DNA from 2 places in the Cupriavidus sp. GW823-FHT06D04 genome. Region 1 is predicted to be linked to the other one. Evidence: riboswitches for the same ligand, from Rfam matches in the RefSeq annotation. Region 1 holds a riboswitch; the other holds the start of a gene.
What was found. A riboswitch is a leader RNA that binds a small molecule or an ion and turns the genes downstream of it on or off. The one in region 1 is predicted to bind glycine.

Region 1 (10,103 bases):
CGAAAACTGCGGCTTCAGGCCCACGTGCTCGGCCTCCATGCGCAGGATTTGCACCCCGAGCGAGTGGAAGGTACAGACCGTCAGCTGCTTGAGCGGGATGCGCTTGCCCTCGCGCGTGGTCTTGCCCTCCATCAGCTTGCCGATACGCTCCTGCATCTCCTTGGCGGCCTTGTTGGTAAAGGTGACGGCGGCGATATGGCGCGGCTCGAAACCCTTGTCCTCGATCAAATGCGCGATCTTCTGCGTGATCACCCGGGTCTTGCCGGAGCCCGCCCCGGCCAGCACCAGGCAAGGGCCGTCCAGGTAGCGGACGGCTTCAGATTGGGCGGGGTTCAGGCCATGGGTCATGCGAGGGATGCGGTTGGAGGCGGGGAAATCAGCAGGAACAGCGGAAGGCCAGGCGGGACACGCCGGCACCCCAAAAACGGGCTCGGCGGCAAAGCTGACGATGTTAACACGCTGGCCGCGGCAGGTCAGTCAGCGCAAACCGCGTTGACAGGGCCGGTTGTGTCACTGGCGTAACACTTCGTAAAGGCCGGAGCCAATCGCGCAACGCAACGCTCTAACTGATATGTCCCCCCGGCCTGCGCGGCAGGGGTGACATGCTTGAATCATCACACCGGAGCCAATAATGAAAACCCTGCAGACTTTGACCAAGGTGACCCTGATCGGCGCGACCGTCGCGGCCTTTGCCGGTTGCGCGGACATGACCCCGAAGCAGCGTAATACCGCCATTGGCGCGGGCGCGGGTGCCGTGGGCGGCGCCATCCTCACCGAAGGCAGTGCGCTGGGTACGCTGGGTGGCGCGGCCGTGGGCGGCGTGATCGGTAACGTTGTCACCGACGACAAGAAGAAGTAAGCCAGACCCGCAGCGACAGGTACGGCAGGCTCCCTGGCCGGTTTGACAAAGGCCGGGGCCTCCCGTACATTGCGCGCATCCGACCGGGAGAGCGCGCATCGCCTGCGCCGCCGAAGGGGTATCACCCGAAAACTCTCAGGCACCACGGACCGATCGGATCGGCATGCAATATGCACACGATGCATGCCGCACTCTGGAGAGCGGCACCCGCCATTCGTGGCGAGCGTGCCCACCGAAGGGGCGCACGAGGATGGGGTCCTGCAGGATCCGCCTTGTAATCTCTCAGGTATCGAGGACAGAGGGGTCATCCGCCGCAGCGGATTGCTACGCCACATTCAGGCGCGGCGAGCGTTGCGGCGGATGGCCCTTTTTTGTTTTCGCCAACCGAGATTGCCCCCGAGGATTCCATGACGCTCCAGGCCACGCCCCTCAACGCCATCCACCGCGCCCTCGGCGCCCGCATGGTTGATTTCGGCGGCTGGGACATGCCGGTCAACTACGGCTCCCAGATCGAAGAACACAATGCCGTGCGCACCGACGCCGGCATGTTCGACGTGTCGCACATGTGCGTGGTCGACCTCACCGGCGCCAATACCCGCAGCTTCCTGCGCGGCCTGCTGGCCAACAATGTCGACAAGCTGCAGACCCCGGGCAAGGCGCTCTACTCCTGCATGCTGGATGAGAAAGGCGGCGTGATCGACGACCTGATCGTCTACTTTTTTGCCGAGGACCGCTTCCGCCTGGTCGTCAACGCCAGCACCGCGCTGGGCGACATCGAATGGATCCGCGCGCGCAATGCCGCCACCGGCAGCGATGTGACCATCACGCCGCGCCGTGAAGATGTTGCGCCTGCAGGCGTGCAGCCTCTGGCCATCGTCGCCGTGCAGGGGCCCAACGCCCGCACCACGGTGTGGAGCACCTTCCCCTCGACCCAGCCGTCGGACACGCTCAAGCCCTTCAACGCCGCCGTGGTCCAGGACCCGGCCATCGGCGAGATCATGGTGGCCCGCACCGGCTACACCGGCGAAGACGGCTTCGAGCTGGTGGTGCCGGCCGAAAACGTTGCCGCCGTCTGGGAAAAGCTGAACGCCGCCGGCGTGCGTCCGGCGGGCCTGGGCGCGCGCGACACCCTGCGCCTGGAAGCCGGCATGAACCTGTACGGCCAGGACATGGATATCAACACCTCGCCGCTGGATGCGGGCCTGGCCTGGACGGTGGACCTGCAGAGCGAGCGCGATTTCACCGGCAAGGCAGCACTGGGCGCGGCCGGTTCGCGCCAGCAATTCCTCGGGCTGATCCTGCGTGACAAAGGCGGCGTCCTGCGCGCCCACCAGAAAGTGATCACCCCGGCCGGTGACGGTGAAATCACCAGCGGCACCTTCAGCCCGTCGCTGTCGCAGTCCATCGCCTTTGCCCGCCTGCCGAAGGATGTCGCCGTGGGCGATACCGTGCAGGTGGAGATCCGCGACCGCAAACTCAACGCGACTGTGGTTAAACTGCCGTTTGTGCGTAATGGCAAGGCACTCGTGAGCTGAGGCTCATACCAACGGTCGCCCTCGCCTGCCGGCGCTTGCCGGGCAGGCATCACCCAACAAGAAACAGATCTGTATCCGGAGAACCTCCATGAATTTCCCCGCTGACCTCAAGTACACCGAGTCGCATGAGTGGGTACGCGTCGAAGCCGACGGCACGCTCACCATCGGCATCACCGACCACGCGCAGGACGCGCTGGGCGACATCGTCTTCCTGGAACTGCCCGAAGTGGGCAAGTCGGTCGGTGCCGGCGACGCGCTGGCAGTGGTCGAATCGGTAAAGGCCGCTTCTGACATCTACGCCCCAGTGGCCGGCGAAGTGATCGCCGTCAACGAGGCCGCCACGGCCGCGCCGGAAAGCGTCAATGCCGACGCCTTCGACGCGTGGCTGTTCAAGCTCAAGCCGGCCAACGGCGACGACGTCAACGGCCTGATGTCGGCCGACGCCTACAAGGCCAGCGTCGGCGCCTGACGCCGGCGGCGCCGGTCCAACGATGGACCGGCCACTGCAGACTGACGCGCGCCGTCCCGGCTGACCACCGGCCGGCGCGCACCCCACGAGGTTCTTGCCAATGAACGCCCCGCTTCCCATGAACGCCGCCCAAGTAACCCGGCCCACGCTGGCCGAACTGGAGGCGCGCGACGCCTTCGCCGCCCGCCATATCGGCCCCGATACTCCCGAACAGCAGCACATGCTGAAGGTGCTCGGCTATGACAGCCGCGCCGCGCTGATCGACGCCGTCATCCCCGCCGCTATCCGCCGCCGCGACGGCATGCCGATGGGCGAGTTCACCGAGCCGCTGAGCGAGGAAGCCGCGCTGGCAAAGCTGCGCGGCCTGGCAGGCAGGAACAAGGTGCTGAAGAGCTTTATCGGCCAGGGCTACTACAACACCGTCACGCCCGGCGTCATCCTGCGCAATATCTTCGAGAACCCGGCCTGGTACACCGCCTACACGCCTTACCAGCCGGAAATCTCGCAGGGCCGCCTGGAAGCGATGCTGAACTTCCAGCAGATGGTCACCGACCTGACCGGCCTGGACATCGCCAATGCGTCGATGCTGGATGAAGGCACTGCCGCGGCCGAAGCCATGACACTGCTGCAGCGCGTGAACAAGCACGACTCGAACACCTTCTACGTGGCCGACGACGTGCTGCCGCAGACGCTGGAAGTGGTACGCACGCGCGCGCTGCCGATGGGCATCGAGGTCAAGGTCGGCCCCGCTGCCGAGGCCGCCGCGGCCAACGCCTTCGGCGTGCTGCTGCAGTACCCGGGCGTGAACGGCGACGTCAACGACTACAGCGCCATCGCCGATGCCGTGCACGCGGCCGGCGGCCTGGTGGTGGCTGCCGCCGACCTGCTGGCGCTGACGCTGATCGCCGCACCCGGCGAATGGGGTGCCGACGTGGCCGTGGGCAACTCGCAGCGCTTCGGCGTGCCGCTGGGCTTCGGCGGCCCGCACGCCGGCTATATGGCGGTGAAGGACGCCTTCAAGCGCTCGATGCCGGGCCGCCTGGTGGGCGTGACCATCGATGCGCAGGGCAACAAGGCCTATCGCCTGGCCCTGCAGACGCGCGAGCAGCATATCCGCCGCGAGAAGGCCACCTCGAACATCTGTACCGCGCAGGTGCTGCTGGCCGTGATGGCCTCGATGTATGCCGTCTACCACGGCCCGCAGGGCCTGAAGCGCATCGCGCAGCGCGTGCACCGCCTGACCGCGACGCTGGCCGCCGGCCTGCAGGCGCTGGGCTTCGCGCGCACCAACGCCAGCTTCTTTGACACGCTGACGCTGGAAACCGGCTTCAACACCGATGCGATCCATGCCGCGGCCACCGCGCGCGGCATCAACCTGCGCCATATCAGCGCCACGCGCGTCGGCATCTCGCTGGACGAGACCGCCAGCCGCGCCGACGTGGTCGCGCTGTGGGAAGTGTTCACGCAAGGCAAGCCGCTGCCCGCCGAACTGGACTTCGACAAGCTCGAGGCCGTCGCGCAGGACGCCTTCCCGGCGGCACTGGCACGCGCCAGCGAATACCTGACCCACCCGGTCTTCAACACGCACCACGCCGAGCACGAGATGCTGCGCTACCTGCGCATGCTGGCCGACAAAGACCTGGCGCTGGACCGCACCATGATCCCGCTGGGCTCGTGCACGATGAAGCTGAACGCCACCAGCGAGATGATCCCGGTGACGTGGCCCGAGTTCAGCCAGATCCACCCGTTCGCGCCTCTGGACCAGACCGTGGGCTACCGCGAGATGATCGACCAGCTCGAGGCCATGCTGTGTGCCGCCACCGGCTACGCCGCGGTCAGCCTGCAGCCCAACGCCGGCTCGCAGGGCGAGTACGCGGGCCTGCTGATCATCCACGCCTACCACGCCAGCCGCGGCGAGAGCCATCGCGACATCTGCCTGATCCCGTCGTCGGCGCACGGCACCAACCCGGCGTCGGCGCAGATGGCCGGCATGAAGGTGGTGGTGGTGGCCTGCGATGAGGACGGCAACGTCGACCTGCAGGACCTGGCGAAGAAGGCCGAGCAGCACAGCAAGAACCTGGCGGCTATCATGATCACCTACCCGTCGACGCACGGCGTGTTCGAGCAGGGCGTGCAGCAGATCTGCGAGATCGTGCACCAGCACGGCGGCCAGGTTTATGTCGACGGCGCCAACATGAACGCGATGGTCGGCACCGCCGCGCCGGGCCAGTTCGGCGGCGACGTCTCCCACCTGAACCTGCACAAGACTTTTTGCATCCCGCACGGCGGCGGCGGCCCGGGCGTGGGCCCGGTCGCGGTCGGTGCGCACCTGGCGGACTTCCTGCCCAACCAGGACAGCGTCGGCTACCGCCGTGACGACCGCGGCATCGGCGGCGTGTCGGCGGCGCCGTTCGGCTCGGCCAGCATCCTGCCGATCTCGTGGATGTATATCGCAATGATGGGTTCGGCCGGCCTCACCGCCGCCACCGAGAACGCAATCCTGGCGGCCAACTACGTGGCCAAGCGCCTGGCGCCGTACTACCCGGTGCTGTACACCGGCCAGCACGACCTGGTCGCGCACGAGTGCATCCTGGACCTGCGCCCGCTGCAGAAGGACACCGGCATCAGCAATGAAGACGTGGCCAAGCGCCTGATGGACTACGGCTTCCACGCCCCGACCATGAGCTTCCCGGTGCCGGGCACGCTGATGATCGAGCCGACCGAGAGCGAGGCACTGCACGAGCTGGACCGCTTTATCGACGCGATGATCGCGATCCGCCAGGAAATCGGCCGCGTTACCGACGGCACCTTCGACCGCGACGACAACCCGCTCAAGCACGCGCCGCACACCGCCGCGGTCGTGACCGCCGATGAGTGGACCCACAAGTACACGCGCGAGGAAGCCGCGTACCCGGTGGCATCGCTGCGCACGCAGAAGTACTGGCCCCCGGTCGGCCGTGCCGACAACGTGTACGGCGACCGCAACCTGTTCTGCGCCTGCGTGCCGGTCAGCGACTACGTGGTCGACTGAGCTTCGGACGGGCCGCCCGCGGCACTGGGCGCCCGCCAAAGCGCTATGCTCGATATGAAGGGCGCCGCGCCGTGCGGCGCCCGTTCTGAGCGAAGGCTGCAAAACGACAAGAGCCCTGCGCGGGCCATCGACATCCTGGAGACTTCCCGTGGCAGTCAGCGTTTTCGATCTGTTCAAGGTGGGTATCGGCCCGTCGAGCTCGCATACCGTGGGCCCGATGCGCGCGGCCCTGATGTTTGCGCAGGGGCTTGAGCGCGATGGCCTGCTGCCGCAGGTGGCCAGCGCGCGCGTGGAGTTGTACGGTTCGCTTGGCGCCACCGGCAAGGGCCACGGCACCGACAAGGGCGTGATCCTCGGCCTGATGGGCGAGGCGCCCGACACCATCGACCCCGATACGATCGACACGCGCCTGGCCGCGCTGCGCGCGAGCCGCGAGCTGTCCTTGCTGGGCAAGCATATTGTGCCCTTCGTCGAGAAGGAGCACATCGCCTTCTACCGGCGCGAGGCCATGGCCGAGCATCCCAACGGCATGAAGTTCCATGCCTTCGACGCCAGCGGTGCATCGCTGCGCGAGGCGCGCTACCTGTCGGTCGGCGGCGGCTTCGTCGTGACCGCGGGCGCACCCAATACACAGGTGCTCAATGCCGCGCAGCAGCTGCCGCACCCGTTCCGCAGCGGCAAGGACATGCTCGAGATGGCCAGCGCCAGCGGCAAGAGCATCGCGCGGCTGATGATGGAGAACGAGCTGACCTGGCGCAGCGAGGCGGAAGTCACCAGCGGCCTGCTGCATATCTGGGACGTGATGCAGGCGTGCGTCGCGCGCGGCTGCCGCACCGACGGCGAGCTGCCGGGGCCGTTCAGGGTCAAGCGCCGTGCGCCCGAGCTGTTCCGCAGCCTGACCGAGCGCGCCGAGCGCACGCTGTCGGACCCGCTCTCGGTGATGGACTGGGTCAACCTGTACGCCATTGCCGTCAATGAAGAGAACGCCGCCGGCGGGCGCGTGGTCACGGCACCTACCAACGGCGCGGCCGGCATCATCCCCGCGGTGCTGCACTACTACGACCGCTTCGTGCCGGGCGCCAACAAGCAAGGCGTGGTCGACTTCCTGCTGACCGCGGGTGCGATCGGGCTGCTGTACAAGCTCAATGCGTCGATCTCCGGCGCCGAGGTCGGCTGCCAGGGCGAAGTCGGCGTGGCCTGCTCGATGGCCGCCGGCGCGCTGGCGGCGGTACAGGGCGGCAGCCCGGCGCAGGTCGAGAACGCTGCCGAGATCGGCATGGAGCACAATCTCGGCCTTACCTGCGACCCCGTTGGCGGACTGGTGCAGATCCCATGCATCGAGCGCAACGCGATGGCCTCGGTCAAGGCGGTCAATGCGGCACGCATGGCGCTGCGCGGCGACGGCACCCACTATGTCTCGCTCGATTCGGTCATCAAGACCATGCGCGAGACCGGGGCCGACATGAAGACGAAGTACAAGGAGACGGCGCGGGGTGGGTTGGCGGTGAATATCGTGGAGTGCTGACAACCCCTGCTGCTAGTGCCCAACGGCATGGCGCGGCGTATCATGGCGGCGTTCCCCGATGGCAAAAGAAGAGGACCGCCATGCAGACCTTCCACCAGTTGTTCGACGAAACCTCGTCCACCTTCACCTACCTGCTGATCGATGCCGCCACGGGGGACGCGCTGCTGATCGACCCGGTCGACCACCAGCTCGAACGCGACATGGCGCTGCTGCAAGACACCGGCGCGCACCTCGCGTGGGTCGTCGAGACCCACGCCCATGCCGACCACATCACCTCGGCAGGCCACCTTGCGCTGCAGACCGGCGCGCACACGGCGGCGCCGTCCGGCTGCGATATCAAGCCCGCCCAGAAGCAGCTGATCGACGGCGACACTGTCGCCTTCGGCAAGCAGGTGCTGCGCGCCATCCATACGCCGGGGCATACCGCCGGCAGCATGAGCTACCTGTGGGAAGAGCCTACGCCCGACGGCATCGTACGCCGCGTCTTCACCGGTGATGCCCTGCTGATCGACGGCTGCGGCCGCACCGACTTCCAGTCGGGCGACGCCGGCACGCTCTACGACAGCCTGACCAGAAAGCTGTTTGCGCTGCCCGACGACACGCAGGTCTACCCGGCCCACGACTACAAGGGCCGCACCTCGTCCACCATCGGCCAGGAGCGCGCCCACAACAGCCGCGTCGCCGGCCGCACGCGCGAAGAGTTCATCGAGATGATGCGCAACCTGAACCTGCCGCGCCCGAAGCTGATCGATGTCGCCGTGCCGGCCAACCAGCGCCTGGGCCTGCGCGACGGCGAAAGCGTGCCGCACGGCGCCTGAGGTTTTCCTAACGCTAGGAGTCTTTGCATGTCCACATACACCGCAGAGGTCCTGTGGCAACGCGACGGGCAGGATTTCGCCGGCAACCGCTACAGCCGCAGGCATGTGCTGCGCTTTGACGGCGGCGCGGAAGTCCCGGGATCGTCGTCGCCCCATGTGGTGCCATTGCCGATGTCGGATGCGAGCGCGGTCGATCCCGAGGAGATGTTCATCGCCTCGCTGTCCAGCTGCCACATGCTGTGGTTCCTGTCGCTGGCGGCGAAGCAGCGCTTCGTCGTCGACCGCTACCTCGATGCGGCCACTGGTGTGATGGCAAGGAACGCCGACGGGCAGATGGCGATGACCGTGGTAACGCTGCGCCCGCAGGTGACGTTTGGCGGCGAGCGCGAGCCCACGCGTGAAGAGCTCGATGCCCTGCACCACGCCGCGCATGACGCCTGCTTTATCGCCAACTCGGTCAGGACCGAGGTGCGCTGCGAACCGGTGTTCGCCGGCGCCTGAGCGCGTTGCCATGCCTGCCATCGTCCCGGCACCGGCGCCAGCGCGGCTGGTGTCGCCGCGGACTGGATCGGTCTGTCGCGGGGTGCTGCGCTGGCTCGGCGCGGGACTAGTCCTGCTTGCCGGAATCAGCATGCTGCAGGATCACTTCCTCTACTTCCCGGACAAGGCGTCGGTCGATGACATGGTCTCGCCCGGGCTGCGCGCCTGGCCGGGGCCGCAGGACTTTCGCGGACTGGTCGCGGAGCCGGCCGGCCCGGCGCGCGCCACCGCCATGGTCTTTCATGGCAATGCCGGGCACGCCGGGCATCGCGACTACTACGCCAGCGCGCTGACGAAGCTGGGCCTTCGCGTGATCCTGGCCGAGTATCCGGCCTACGGCCCTCGCACCGGCACGCTGGGTGAGCGCAGCTTCGTGGCAGACGCGGAACAATCCATCGCGCTGGCCCGGCGCCAGTTCGGCGGCCCGCTGCTGCTGATCGGCGAGTCGCTGGGCGCGGGCGTGGCCGCAGCGGCCGCGGCGCGCCAGCGCGAGAGCGTCGCCGGCGTGCTGCTGATCACGCCGTGGGACAAGCTTGCGCATATAGCCTCGCATCACTATCCCTGGCTACCGGCCGGCTGGGTGCTGCGCGACCGCTACGACAGCGCGGCCAGCCTGAAAGGCTTCGGCCGCCCGGTGATGGTCGCGGTCGCGGAACGCGACACCATCGTACCGGCACGCTTCGGCCAGGCGCTCTATGCGTCGCTGGGCGAACCCCGGCGGCTGGCGGTGATCGGCGGCGCCGGGCATAACGACTGGACCGGGCATGTCGACACGGCCTGGTGGCAGGAAGCGGTCGCGTTCCTGCTGTCCCCGCCACCCACCACAAACAAATAACATCAGGCCGTCAAAACGCTGATTTGACATACCCCTGCGGGCCGCAAATACTGGCCTTCACAGAACGGCTCGCCACTTGCGCACCGGTCGGTGCATCCAGCGCCGCGTAGCCGACACCCGTGGGGGAAGATCATCATGAAGCAATGCCCGCATCGCAAGCTGTACCGTGGCCTCGGCGTACTGGCGGCGGCCATCGCGCTGACCCCGGCGCTGATCCCGGCCCAGGCCATGGCGCAGAACAAGCCTATGGCCTATCCGGCCAAGGGCCAGAGCCAGCAACAGCAGGCCAGCGACGACGGCACCTGCTACAGCTGGGCCAAGCAGCAGACCGGCGTGGATCCGGCACAGGCCGCCAACGCCCCACCGCCGGCCCAGGCACAGAGCGGCCAGCGGGTACGGGGTGCCGCGGGCGGCGCCGCGGCGGGTGCTGTGGTGGGCGCGATGGCAGGCGATGCCGGCAAGGGTGCGGCGGTCGGCGCTGCAGCGGGTAC
Region 2 (10,103 bases), on a different contig from region 1:
GGCCAGCGCGGCGCCGGCCATCAGCCCGGCAACGATCAGACGGAAACTGGGGCAAACGCCTTGCATGGGTGTGGTCAGCCTGTTCACGTGCTCAGAAGGAAAGTTTCGCCTCGGCGTAGAACGTCCGGCCCGGATACGGGTGGTAGACGTAGTAGCGCTGGTCGGTGAGGTTGTCGATGCCAAGCCCGAGGCGCACGTTCTTCGCGGGCCTGTACGTCACCTTGACGTCAAAGGTCAGGAAGCTGCTGGTGCCGCCGAAGGTGTCGGGATTGACGTCGGAATTGTCGAGCGTATTGTACTGCCGCCCCGAATAGGTCATGGCCAGCGTGCCGGCCCAGGCCGGCGTGATGCGATAGGTTCCCATCAGGTTGGCCCGCCACTTGGGGATGCGGTAGAAGTACTTGCCCACCGAGGCCGGGTTGTTGGCGTTCTCAAGCGTCTTCGAATGGTTGTAGGCCCCGCTGGCCGACAGGTCAAAGCCGCTGACGAACACATCGCGCGCGTCATAGGCCAGCTCGATGCCGCGGGTGCGCACGCGGTCGACGTTCTGGAAACTGGTGACAGTCGGGAATACCGTGGTGTTGGTCTGGCTGACCAGGGCATCGCGGATATCGTCCTCATACACCGAGACCCGGAAGTACGACGAATCCAACGTGCGCTCGAAGGTCAAGTCCTTCGAGAACGACCGCTCTGGCCGCAGGTTGGGATCGTTGTTGATCAGCGCGGTCCCGGTGATGCGGCCCTGGAACAGCTCGCTGACAGTCGGGTAGCGATAGGCCTGGCCCAGCGACAACCGGCCCAGCCAGTCCTGCCCGAAGGCCTTCTCCAGCGCCAGCTTGGGCGACCAGTTGGATTCGCTGCGCACCGGGTAGCCGATATCCGCGCCGGGCTGGCTGCGGCTGCCGTCATAGGCACGCCAGTGTTCGTAGCGCACGCCGGGGATCAGCTTCCAGTCCTCGGCAAAGTACCAGGCGTCCTGCGCATACAGCGCCTGGGTCTCGGTCTTGCCGGCAAAGGCGTTGTTGAAGGCGGTGATGGTGGCCGCCTGCCAGTCCGAGGTGTTGTAGGTGGTGTTGCTCAGCCGGTAGTTGTCGTAGTGATAGCCGAACGTGACCCAGTGCCCGCCCTGCAGCTGCTGCGGGCGGTAGTCGGCCTTCAGGTCGAGCGTGCGCCAGCCGGTGCCGTCGCCATAGGTCACCGTGCCCGGCCCGCTGCCAACGGTGTTGGCGCTGCGGCTGATGTCCTTGCTGACGTCGAACAGCGACGCCACGCCCGAGAAATTCCAGCCGGTCTCGTTGCGCGTGCGCAGCGACAGGCCATAGAGCCAGCGCGCGTCCTCGCCATTGCTCGGGGCAAAGGCGTTGGCGGGAATCACATACTCGTAGCCGCCGATATTCACTGGACCGTTCGACACCACGTTGCCACTGGCATCGCGCAGGTAGCTGCCCGTGGCGCTGGAGCGGTCCTGTTGCCAGTAGGCGGCAGTGAACTGCGCCTGCAGGGTATTGGTGATGTCGTAGCCAAGCTTGAGCTTGAGCTGGTCCTGCACGGTATGCGTGACGCCCTCGCTGTTCACGCCCATCACCACGCGGTCGCGGCCGGTCTGGTCCTGGTCGAAGTGGGCGCCGGTGACCGGCTTGTCGGCGGAAGTGGCACGGGCCGTGGAGCGCGCCGCGGTATAGAAGCTCAGCGGCTGGCTCTTGCTGTCCTGCCGGTCCACGCTGACCAGCCACGAGAACGGGCCGACGCGGTCGCCCACATAGGCGTTGGCGTGGACCCCGTTGAAGTTGTCGTGCGTGCCGTACAGGCTGAAGCGCTGCGTGAACAGCTGCACGCTGGCATCGCCCTCGAACTTCTCCGGCGTGCGCGTGGTGATCAGCACCGTCGCACCCAGCGAGTTGCCGGGATACAGCGCCGAATACGGGCCGTACAGCACATCCATGCGCTCGATCTCAGCGCTGTTGACCAGCGACCAGCGCGGCGGGAAGCTGAAGTCCGATCCCAGCAGGTTGGACAGCAGCAGGCCGTCCGCATAGACCAGCCCCCGCGCCGACTGGCGCGAACTGGTGCTGCGCACCGAGATGATCGAGTTCATATCGCCGATGAAGCGCTTGCGTACGGCGAGGTTGGGCGCGTATTTGAGGGCGTCTTCCGTGTTCACCACATTGAAGTCGGCCATGCGGCGGCTGCTGATGCCGTAGGCCGGCGAGGGCGTGTTGGGCGGTATGGCCGGCGTCTCGCCGCGCTCCGACTTGGCCGAGACCACCACCTCCTGCAGCGGCTCGAGCGCGTCCACCACCTGGGCGGCGGCGACGGCGGGGCCCATCAGTACCGCCGAAACGGCCAGTGCAATGCGATTTTTCTTCACTGGAAAGCCTTGTTGTCGTCTTTTTTTTTGGCTCACTCCACCTGAGCGCAGCATACGGCGCTTCTCCCCGAGAGCGAGCGCTGACATTTTATGGGGCATGGGGACGCAGGCCGATGCGACATAGCGACGCGGGCGGCAGGCCGCCTAAGTGTTAACCCGCATATCCAACGTCGGACCTTGTCACTACATTGCCCCGATTGGCGTCAAGCCAATGTGATGCAGGGAGAGACTATCGCGGCGCCCGCCGCGCACAGCGCCGAAGGAGCAACCGCCCCGGAAACTCTCAGGCAAAAGGACCGGCATCACCAGTCAGTGCACTCTGAAGAATGCCGGACGCTATCGTCCGCCGGCATACCGAAGGAGCAAGCGTACCCCGCCCTGGCGGCCGGGTGTCGTGAATCTCTCAGGTCCAGAACAGAGGGGGCGTCCGCCACGCATATTGCGTCCGGGCTCCCACCATCGACGTTCCTGGAACCTGCAGATCATGAAATCAATCGCTGTCATCGGCGGTGGCATCACGGGTGTCACCACGGCCTACGCGCTGGCCCGGCGCGGATTCTCCGTCACGCTGTTCGAGCGGCACCGCTATGCCGCCATGGAGACCTCGTTCGCCAACGGCGGCCAGTTGTCGGCCTCCAACGCCGAGGTCTGGACCCACTGGTCGACCATCGTCAAGGGCATGAAATGGATGCTGCGCAACGACGCCCCGCTGCTACTCAATCCCCGGCCCAGCTGGCACAAGCTGTCCTGGTTCGCCGAGTTCATCGCCGCGATCCCCCACTACCGCCGTAACACCATCGAGACCGCGCGCCTGGCCATCGCCGCGCGTGAGCACCTGTTCGACTGGGCGGCGCAGGAAGGCATCGATTTCGACCTGAAGAAGGAAGGCATCCTCCATATCTACCGCGACAAGGCCGGCTTCGACCATGCCGGCCGGGTCTCAGCGCTGCTGGCGCAGGGCGGGCTGGAGCGCCGCGCCGTGACGCCCGAGGAGATGCGCGCGATCGAGCCGACGCTGGCCGGGTCCTACTATGGCGGCTATTTCACCGAGAGCGATTCCACCGGCGACATCCACAAGTTCACCAGCGGCCTGGCCGCGGCCATCGATCGGCTAGGCGTGCGCTGCCTGTACGGCCAGGACGTGCGGGCGGTGAAGACCGACGGCAGGCGCGCCACCGTGACCGTTCAGGACGGCGCCGACACGGCCAGCTCCACCTTCGACGGCGCCGTGATCTGCGCCGGCACCGCCAGCCGCGCACTGGCCGCGGGGCTGGGCGACCGCGTCAACATCTATCCGGTCAAGGGCTATTCGATCACGGTCAACCTGACCGATGAAGCCAGCCGCGCCGCGGCACCGGTGGTGAGCCTGCTCGACGACGAAACCAAGCTGGTCACCAGCCGCCTGGGCGACGACCGCTTCCGCGTGGCCGGCACTGCCGAGTTCAATGGCTACAACCGCGATATCCGCGCCGACCGCATCCGCCCGCTGGTGGAATGGGTGCAGCAGTGCTTCCCCGGCGTCAGCACGCGCAGCGTGGTGCCTTGGGCCGGGCTGCGGCCGATGATGCCGGATATGCTGCCGCGTGTGGGGCGCGGGCGGACGGCATGCATCTTCTACAACACCGGGCACGGGCACCTGGGGTGGACCTTGTCGGCGGTGACTGCGGATATGGTGGCGGGGATTGTCTACCAGCATCTCGGCGCGAAGCTGGCAGTCGCGCCGGGTGCGTCGCTGGCATTGGCCAAGGCCTGAGCCTGAACTTGCAGATGTTTTCCCCCCTCTCCCATTTAGGGGAGAGGGGAGAGAACTAGGGGCATGGACGGGTTTCGCCTCATTCGGGTCCGCGCCCCAAACTCCCCACAATCCCCTTGCGGAAAGTCAGCACGCACACGATGAAGATGATGCCCGTCACCATCGACACCGATTCACCGAACCCGTTGAACCAGTCGATGCCCGTCACCGCCGCAAGGTAGCCGCCCAGTTCGCCAAGCTTGTTCTCCAGCGCGATCACAACAAACGCGCCGATAATCGGCCCGGTGAGCGTGCCGAGGCCCCCCAGCAGCGTCATCAAGATCACCATGCCGGACATCGACCAGTGCACGTCGCTGAGCGTCTCGAAGCCCAGCACCAGTGCCTTGACCGAGCCGGCCAGCCCCGACAGCGCCGCCGACAGCACGAAGGCGGTCAGCTTGAAGTGGTCGACGTCATAGCCAAGCGACACCGCGCGCGGCTCGTTCTCCTTGATCGCCTTCAGGATCTGCCCGAACGGCGAATGCACCGTGCGCACGATCAGCGCAAAGGCGGCCACGATGATCGCCAGCGCCACGTAGTACAGCGTCAGGTCGTCCGACAGCGGCAGCACCCCGAACAGCTTGCCGCGCGGGATGCCCTGCAGGCCGTCCTCGCCGCCGGTGAACGGCGCTTGCAGGCAGATAAAGAACAGCATCTGCGCCAGCGCCAGCGTGATCATCGAGAAGTAGATGCCCTGCCGGCGGATGGCCAGCGAGCCCACCACGTAGCCGATCAGCGCGCCCGCAGCGGTGCCCAGGATCAGGCCGATTTCCGGGGTCACGCCCCAGACCTTCAAGGCATGGCCGGCGGCATAGCCAGCGCCGCCGAAGAAGGCCGCATGGCCGAACGACAGCAGCCCGGTATAGCCGATCAGCAGGTTGAAGGCGCACGCAAACAGCGCGAAGCACAGCACCTTGAGCACGAACACCGGATACGCACCGGCCAGTGGCGCGGCCAGCAGGCACGCCAGCACCACGCCGTATATCACCTGCTTTGGCAGGCGCCCCGCCACCTGCTGCTGCCGTACGCCGATTGCGGCGATAGATTGTCCGCTCATCACTTCTCCTTTCCGAACAGCCCTGCCGGGCGCAACAACAGCACCACCACCATGATGACGAAGACAACGGTGGAAGATGCTTCCGGGTACAACACCTTGGCCAGCCCTTCGATCACGCCCAGCCCCAAGCCGGTCAGGATCGCACCCATGATCGAGCCCATGCCGCCGATCACCACCACCGCGAACACGACGATGATTAGGTTCTGGCCCATCAGCGGCGATACCTGCATGACCGGCGCGGCCAGCACCCCGGCAAACGCGGCCAGCGCCACGCCGAAGCCATAGGTCAGCGTCACCATCCGCGGCACGTTGACGCCGAACGCCTCGACCACCTTGGCGTTCTCGGTGCCAGCGCGCAGGTAGGCGCCCAGCCTGGTCTTCTCGATCACGTACCACGTCGACAGGCAGACCGCCAGCGATGCCCCAACCACCCACACGCGGTAATTGGGCAAGCGCATGAAGCCGAGGTCGGAGGCGCCCTGCAGCGCCTCGGGCGGTCCATAGGGCAGCCCGGACACGCCATAAACCGAGCGGAAGATGCCTTCGACCACCAGCGTAATGCCCAGCGTCAGCAGCAGGCCGTAGATATGGTCGAGCTTGTAGATCCAGCGCAGCATGGTCTTCTCGATCACCACGCCCAGCGCGGCCACCACCAGCGGCGACAGCAGCAGCATCGCCCAGTAGCTGAGCCCCGCATAGGTCATGCCGGCCCACGCCAGCACCGCGCCCAGCATGAAGAGCGCACCGTGCGCGAAGTTGATGACGCTCAGCAGCCCGAAGATCACCGCCAGGCCCAGGCTCAGCATGGCGTAGAAGGCGCCGTTGACGAGCCCGAGCAACAGCTGCGACAGCAGCGCCGGGAGCGGGATTTCAAACAGATTCATGAGTCGCTCCTTATACGCCCAGCAGTTCGTGCAGCACCGGCATCTTGGCCTGCAGCTCATTGGCCGCGAAGCGCTCGACGATGCTGCCGTGCTCCATCACGTAGAAGCGGTCCGCCAGCGGCGCGGCAAAGCGGAAATTCTGCTCCACCATCACCACCGTGTACCCCTTCTGCTTGAGCATCAGGATCATGCGCGCAAGCGCCTGCACGATCACCGGTGCCAATCCTTCCGAGATTTCATCGAGCAGCAGCAGGTTGGCGCCGGTGCGCAGGATGCGCCCGACCGCCAGCATCTGCTGCTCGCCGCCGGAAAGACGCGTGCCCTGGCTCTGGCGGCGCTCCTTCAGGTTCGGGAACATCTCGTAGATATCGGTCTCGCTCATGCCCTTGCTGGTGTCGGCGCCCTTCAGCACCGGCGGCAGCATCAGGTTCTCTTCGCATGAGAGGCTGGAGAAGATCGCCCGTTCTTCGGGGCAATAGCCAATGCCGTAGTGCGCGATCTTGTGCGTGGGCAGGCTGATGGTCTCGTGGCCATTGACCTTGATCGAGCCCTTGCGCGTGCCGGTCAGTCCCATGATCGCGCGCAGCGTGGTGGTGCGGCCAGCGCCGTTGCGGCCCAGCAGCGTGACCACTTCGCCGCGGTTCACGGTGAGGTCAACGCCATGCAGGATGTGCGATTCGCCGTACCAGGCGTGCAGGTCCCTGATCTCGAGCGCGGGTGTGTTGGATGTCGTCATCTCATTGGTCTCCCGTCTCAGTGCGCGCCCTGCAGGTCCGCGTCGACGGTGCCCATGTAGGCCTCCATCACGCGCGGATCCTTCGAGACTTCCGCATACGGCCCTTCGGCCAGGATCGCGCCACGCTGCAGCACGGTGATCTTGTCGGCGATCGACGAGACCACGCTCATGTTGTGCTCCACCATCAGGATGGTGCGGCCCGCCGAAACCTTCTTGATCAGCTGCGTGACGCGGTCCACGTCTTCGTGGCCCATGCCCTGCGTGGGTTCGTCGAGCAGCATCAGCTCGGGCTCCATTGCCAGCGTGGTGGCAATCTCCAGCGCGCGCTTGCGGCCGTATGGAAGGTTCACCGTCAGCGTCTGCGCGAACTCGGTCAGGCCGACCTGTTCGAGCAGCTCCATGGCGCGGTCATTGAGCACGTCCAGCGAGCGCTCGCTGCGCCAGAACTGGTACGCCGTGCCGAGCTGCCGCTGCAGCCCGATGCGCACGTTCTCCATCACCGTCAGGTGCGGAAATACCGCCGAGATCTGGAACGAACGGATCACGCCGCGCCGCGCGATCTGCGCGGGCTTTTCACGGGTGATGTCGATGCCGTTGAAAAGGATGGTGCCGGTGGTCGGCTCCAGGAACTTGGTGAGCAGGTTGAAGCAAGTCGTCTTGCCGGCGCCGTTGGGCCCGATCAAGGCATGGATCGACCCGCGGCGTACCCGCAGGTTGACGTCGCTCACCGCGGTAAAGCCGCGGAAGGCCTTGCCGAGGTTGCGGGTCTCTAGTATCAGGTCGTGGTGCATGGCCGTGACTCCGTGGCGCTGCCGTGGCAGTGGGGATGGCGCGGCATGCTCAGCCCGCCACGGGCAGCGCAGCGACCGCGTAGGCGTGGCGCAGCGTGCGCCCCAGCGCCGGGTCTTCCAGCTCGATCTCGAAGCGCTCGGCCGGGCGGATGCCGCCGATCGCGGGCAGTGTTCCGCACAGCATCGCAGAGCCTTCCCCGAACTCGCCGCCATGGCCGCAGAAGCGCTGCAGCAGGTCCGCCGGGGAGCGCATGGCGGTCACCGGGCCTTCCTGGTACAGCACGCGCTCGCCGTCGATGGTGGCGTAGGAGCGCAGCACCAGTTGGTCCCAGTGGCCTTCCACCTCGGAAAGGCGCCACAAGGCCGATGCACAGGGCTTCTCGCACATCTGCTTGGACACGGTGATGCCGTAGGTCTCGGCTTCGCGGTCGGTATGGTCCGAGGCAATGCCCACCAGGATGTCATCGCCGTCCCGGACCAGCAGGAACTCGGCTTCGCCGCTGCTGGCCTCGCCGCTGACCTGGATCTCCGGGGCCGGCCCCAGGCGTTGCGCAGCCACACGGTAGAACACCGGGGTATAGGGCGGGCGCTTGACGCCCAGTTCTTCCAGTTCCCGGATGTGGGCTTCCATGGCTTCGACGTCGCGGCCGGTCCAGCCCGCCACGATGAGCTGGTGGATGGTGACGGTGCGTTGCGACTTGCCCTGGCGGCTGTCGAGTTCAAAGGTAAGGGTCTTCATGATCGGTTGCTCTCTGCAATGGGGTGGAGCGCCGGCTGGAATGCCGACCTCGGTGAGGGATATGGGCTTACTTCCTGACCAGCGGGCAGGCGCTGGCGCTGAGCGGGCGGAACGCCTCGCTCGCGGGGATCACGGTCTTGATCTTGTAGTAGTCCCACGGCCGCTTCGACTCCTGCGGCCGCTTCACTTCGACCAGGTACATGTCGTGCACCATCAGGCCATCGGCGCGGATCGTGCCGTTCTTCGCGAAGAAGTCATTGACCGGGGTCTCTCGCATGCGCGCCAGCACGGCATCGCTGTCGTCGGTGCGCGCGGCCTGGATCGCTTTCAGATAGTGAGTGGTCGACGAGTACACGCCGGCATGCACAAGCGTTGGCATGCGTCCGGTCTTCTCGAAGAAGCGCTGCGACCAGGCGCGCGTGGCGTCGTCGCGATCCCAGTAGAACGATGTCGTCAGCGTCATGCCCTGCGCGGCTTGCAGCCCCAGGCTGTGGATGTCGCTGATAAACATGTGCAGCCCGGCCAGTTTCTGCTTGCCCGCGGTGTTGATGCCGAAGTCGGCAGCGGTCTTGATCGCATTGACCGTGTCGGCGCCTGCGTTGGCCAGCCCGATCACCTTTGCGCCCGAGGACTGTCCCTGCAGCAGGTAGGACGACAGGTCGGCGGAGTTGATCGGATGCCTGGCCTTGCCCTTCAGGGTGCCGCCGACACTGGACAGCGCCTCGGTGCCGTCCTTCTCCAGCGACGCGCCCAGGGCGTAGTCGACCGTCAGGAAGTACCAGCTGTTGTCGCCGCGCCGGGCCAGCGTCTTGACCGTGTTGGCGGCAAAGGCGTACGTATCGTACGAATACTGGATGGTGTAGGGCGAGCAGTCTTCATTGCTCAGGCGCGTGGTGCCGGCACCGCTGGCGATGACGATCTTGTGCTTGAGCTTTCCCAGGTTGGACACGGCCAGCGCGACCGAGGACGGCAGCGCGTCCTGGATCACGTCGACCTTCTGGTTGTCGAGCCAGCCGCGCGCCAGCGTGGCGGCGACGTCGGTCTTGTTCTGATGGTCGGCGCTGACCACCTGGATGGGGGCGCCCAGCACCTTGCCGCCGAAATCGTCCACGGCCATCTGCGCGGCCACCACCGAGCCCTTGCCGCCGATGTCGGAGAAGATCGACGACATGTCGGTCAGCACACCGATCTTGACCACGCCGTCGCTGATGGGGGCCGGGTCGACTGCGGAAGCAGTCGCCGCGAACAGGGTGGCGCAGGCCAGTACGGCGGCGCCGGTACGGATATCAGGCATTGTTGTCTCCACTGTAGTTATGGGTACTTCTGTAGTGCTGCGGGGGCTCAGCCCCGCTCGTGCCTCAATGCCGCCTCGATGCCCATGCCGATGGCCAGCAGCCTGCGGTCGGACAGGTGGCGCCCGAACAGCATCAGTCCCACCGGTGCGTCGCCCAGGCGATGGCACGGGACCGACAGCGCGCACAGGTCGAGCATGTTGGCGATGGCCGGGTTGCGCAGCAGCAGCCGGTTGGTGCTGAAGAAGGCTTCGTCGTCGTCCAGGTTCGCGATGCGCGGCGCCACGACCGGCACGGTGGGCAGGACCACGGCGTCGAAGCCCGCCAGCTCGGCATCGGCCTGCCGGCACAGCTCGCCCCTGCGCTGCAGCATGCGCAGGTAGTCGGCGGCACGCTGCCCGTCAGCCAGCCGGATGCGCGACAGCACGCGCGGGTCATAGCGAT

Region 2: linked by a shared signal. The riboswitch ahead of AC1Q7H_RS06430 (D-amino acid dehydrogenase) and the one ahead of gcvT (glycine cleavage system aminomethyltransferase GcvT) in region 1 are both predicted to bind glycine.

Annotation. Positions count from the first base shown of each region.
Region 1 is NZ_JBXAHL010000010.1:141,279-151,381, forward strand. It holds gene AC1Q7H_RS15415 (UvrD-helicase domain-containing protein) at 1-348, opposite strand, end outside; gene AC1Q7H_RS15420 (YMGG-like glycine zipper-containing protein) at 632-859, shown strand; glycine riboswitch at 934-1,021, shown strand; glycine riboswitch at 1,043-1,168, shown strand; gene gcvT (glycine cleavage system aminomethyltransferase GcvT) at 1,267-2,394, shown strand; gene gcvH (glycine cleavage system protein GcvH) at 2,483-2,863, shown strand; gene gcvP (aminomethyl-transferring glycine dehydrogenase) at 2,964-5,894, shown strand; gene AC1Q7H_RS15440 (L-serine ammonia-lyase) at 6,043-7,419, shown strand; gene AC1Q7H_RS15445 (MBL fold metallo-hydrolase) at 7,500-8,237, shown strand; gene AC1Q7H_RS15450 (OsmC family protein) at 8,265-8,738, shown strand; gene AC1Q7H_RS15455 (alpha/beta hydrolase) at 8,749-9,612, shown strand; gene AC1Q7H_RS15460 (YMGG-like glycine zipper-containing protein) at 9,748-10,103, shown strand, end outside.
Region 2 is NZ_JBXAHL010000003.1:74,733-84,835, forward strand. It holds gene AC1Q7H_RS06420 (sialidase family protein) at 1-66, opposite strand, end outside; gene AC1Q7H_RS06425 (TonB-dependent receptor) at 92-2,422, opposite strand; glycine riboswitch at 2,579-2,677, shown strand; glycine riboswitch at 2,678-2,796, shown strand; gene AC1Q7H_RS06430 (D-amino acid dehydrogenase) at 2,808-4,121, shown strand; gene AC1Q7H_RS06435 (branched-chain amino acid ABC transporter permease) at 4,201-5,217, opposite strand; gene AC1Q7H_RS06440 (branched-chain amino acid ABC transporter permease) at 5,217-6,101, opposite strand; gene AC1Q7H_RS06445 (ABC transporter ATP-binding protein) at 6,112-6,837, opposite strand; gene AC1Q7H_RS06450 (ABC transporter ATP-binding protein) at 6,855-7,628, opposite strand; gene AC1Q7H_RS06455 (DUF2848 domain-containing protein) at 7,678-8,367, opposite strand; gene AC1Q7H_RS06460 (ABC transporter substrate-binding protein) at 8,435-9,661, opposite strand; gene AC1Q7H_RS06465 (amidase) at 9,709-10,103, opposite strand, start outside.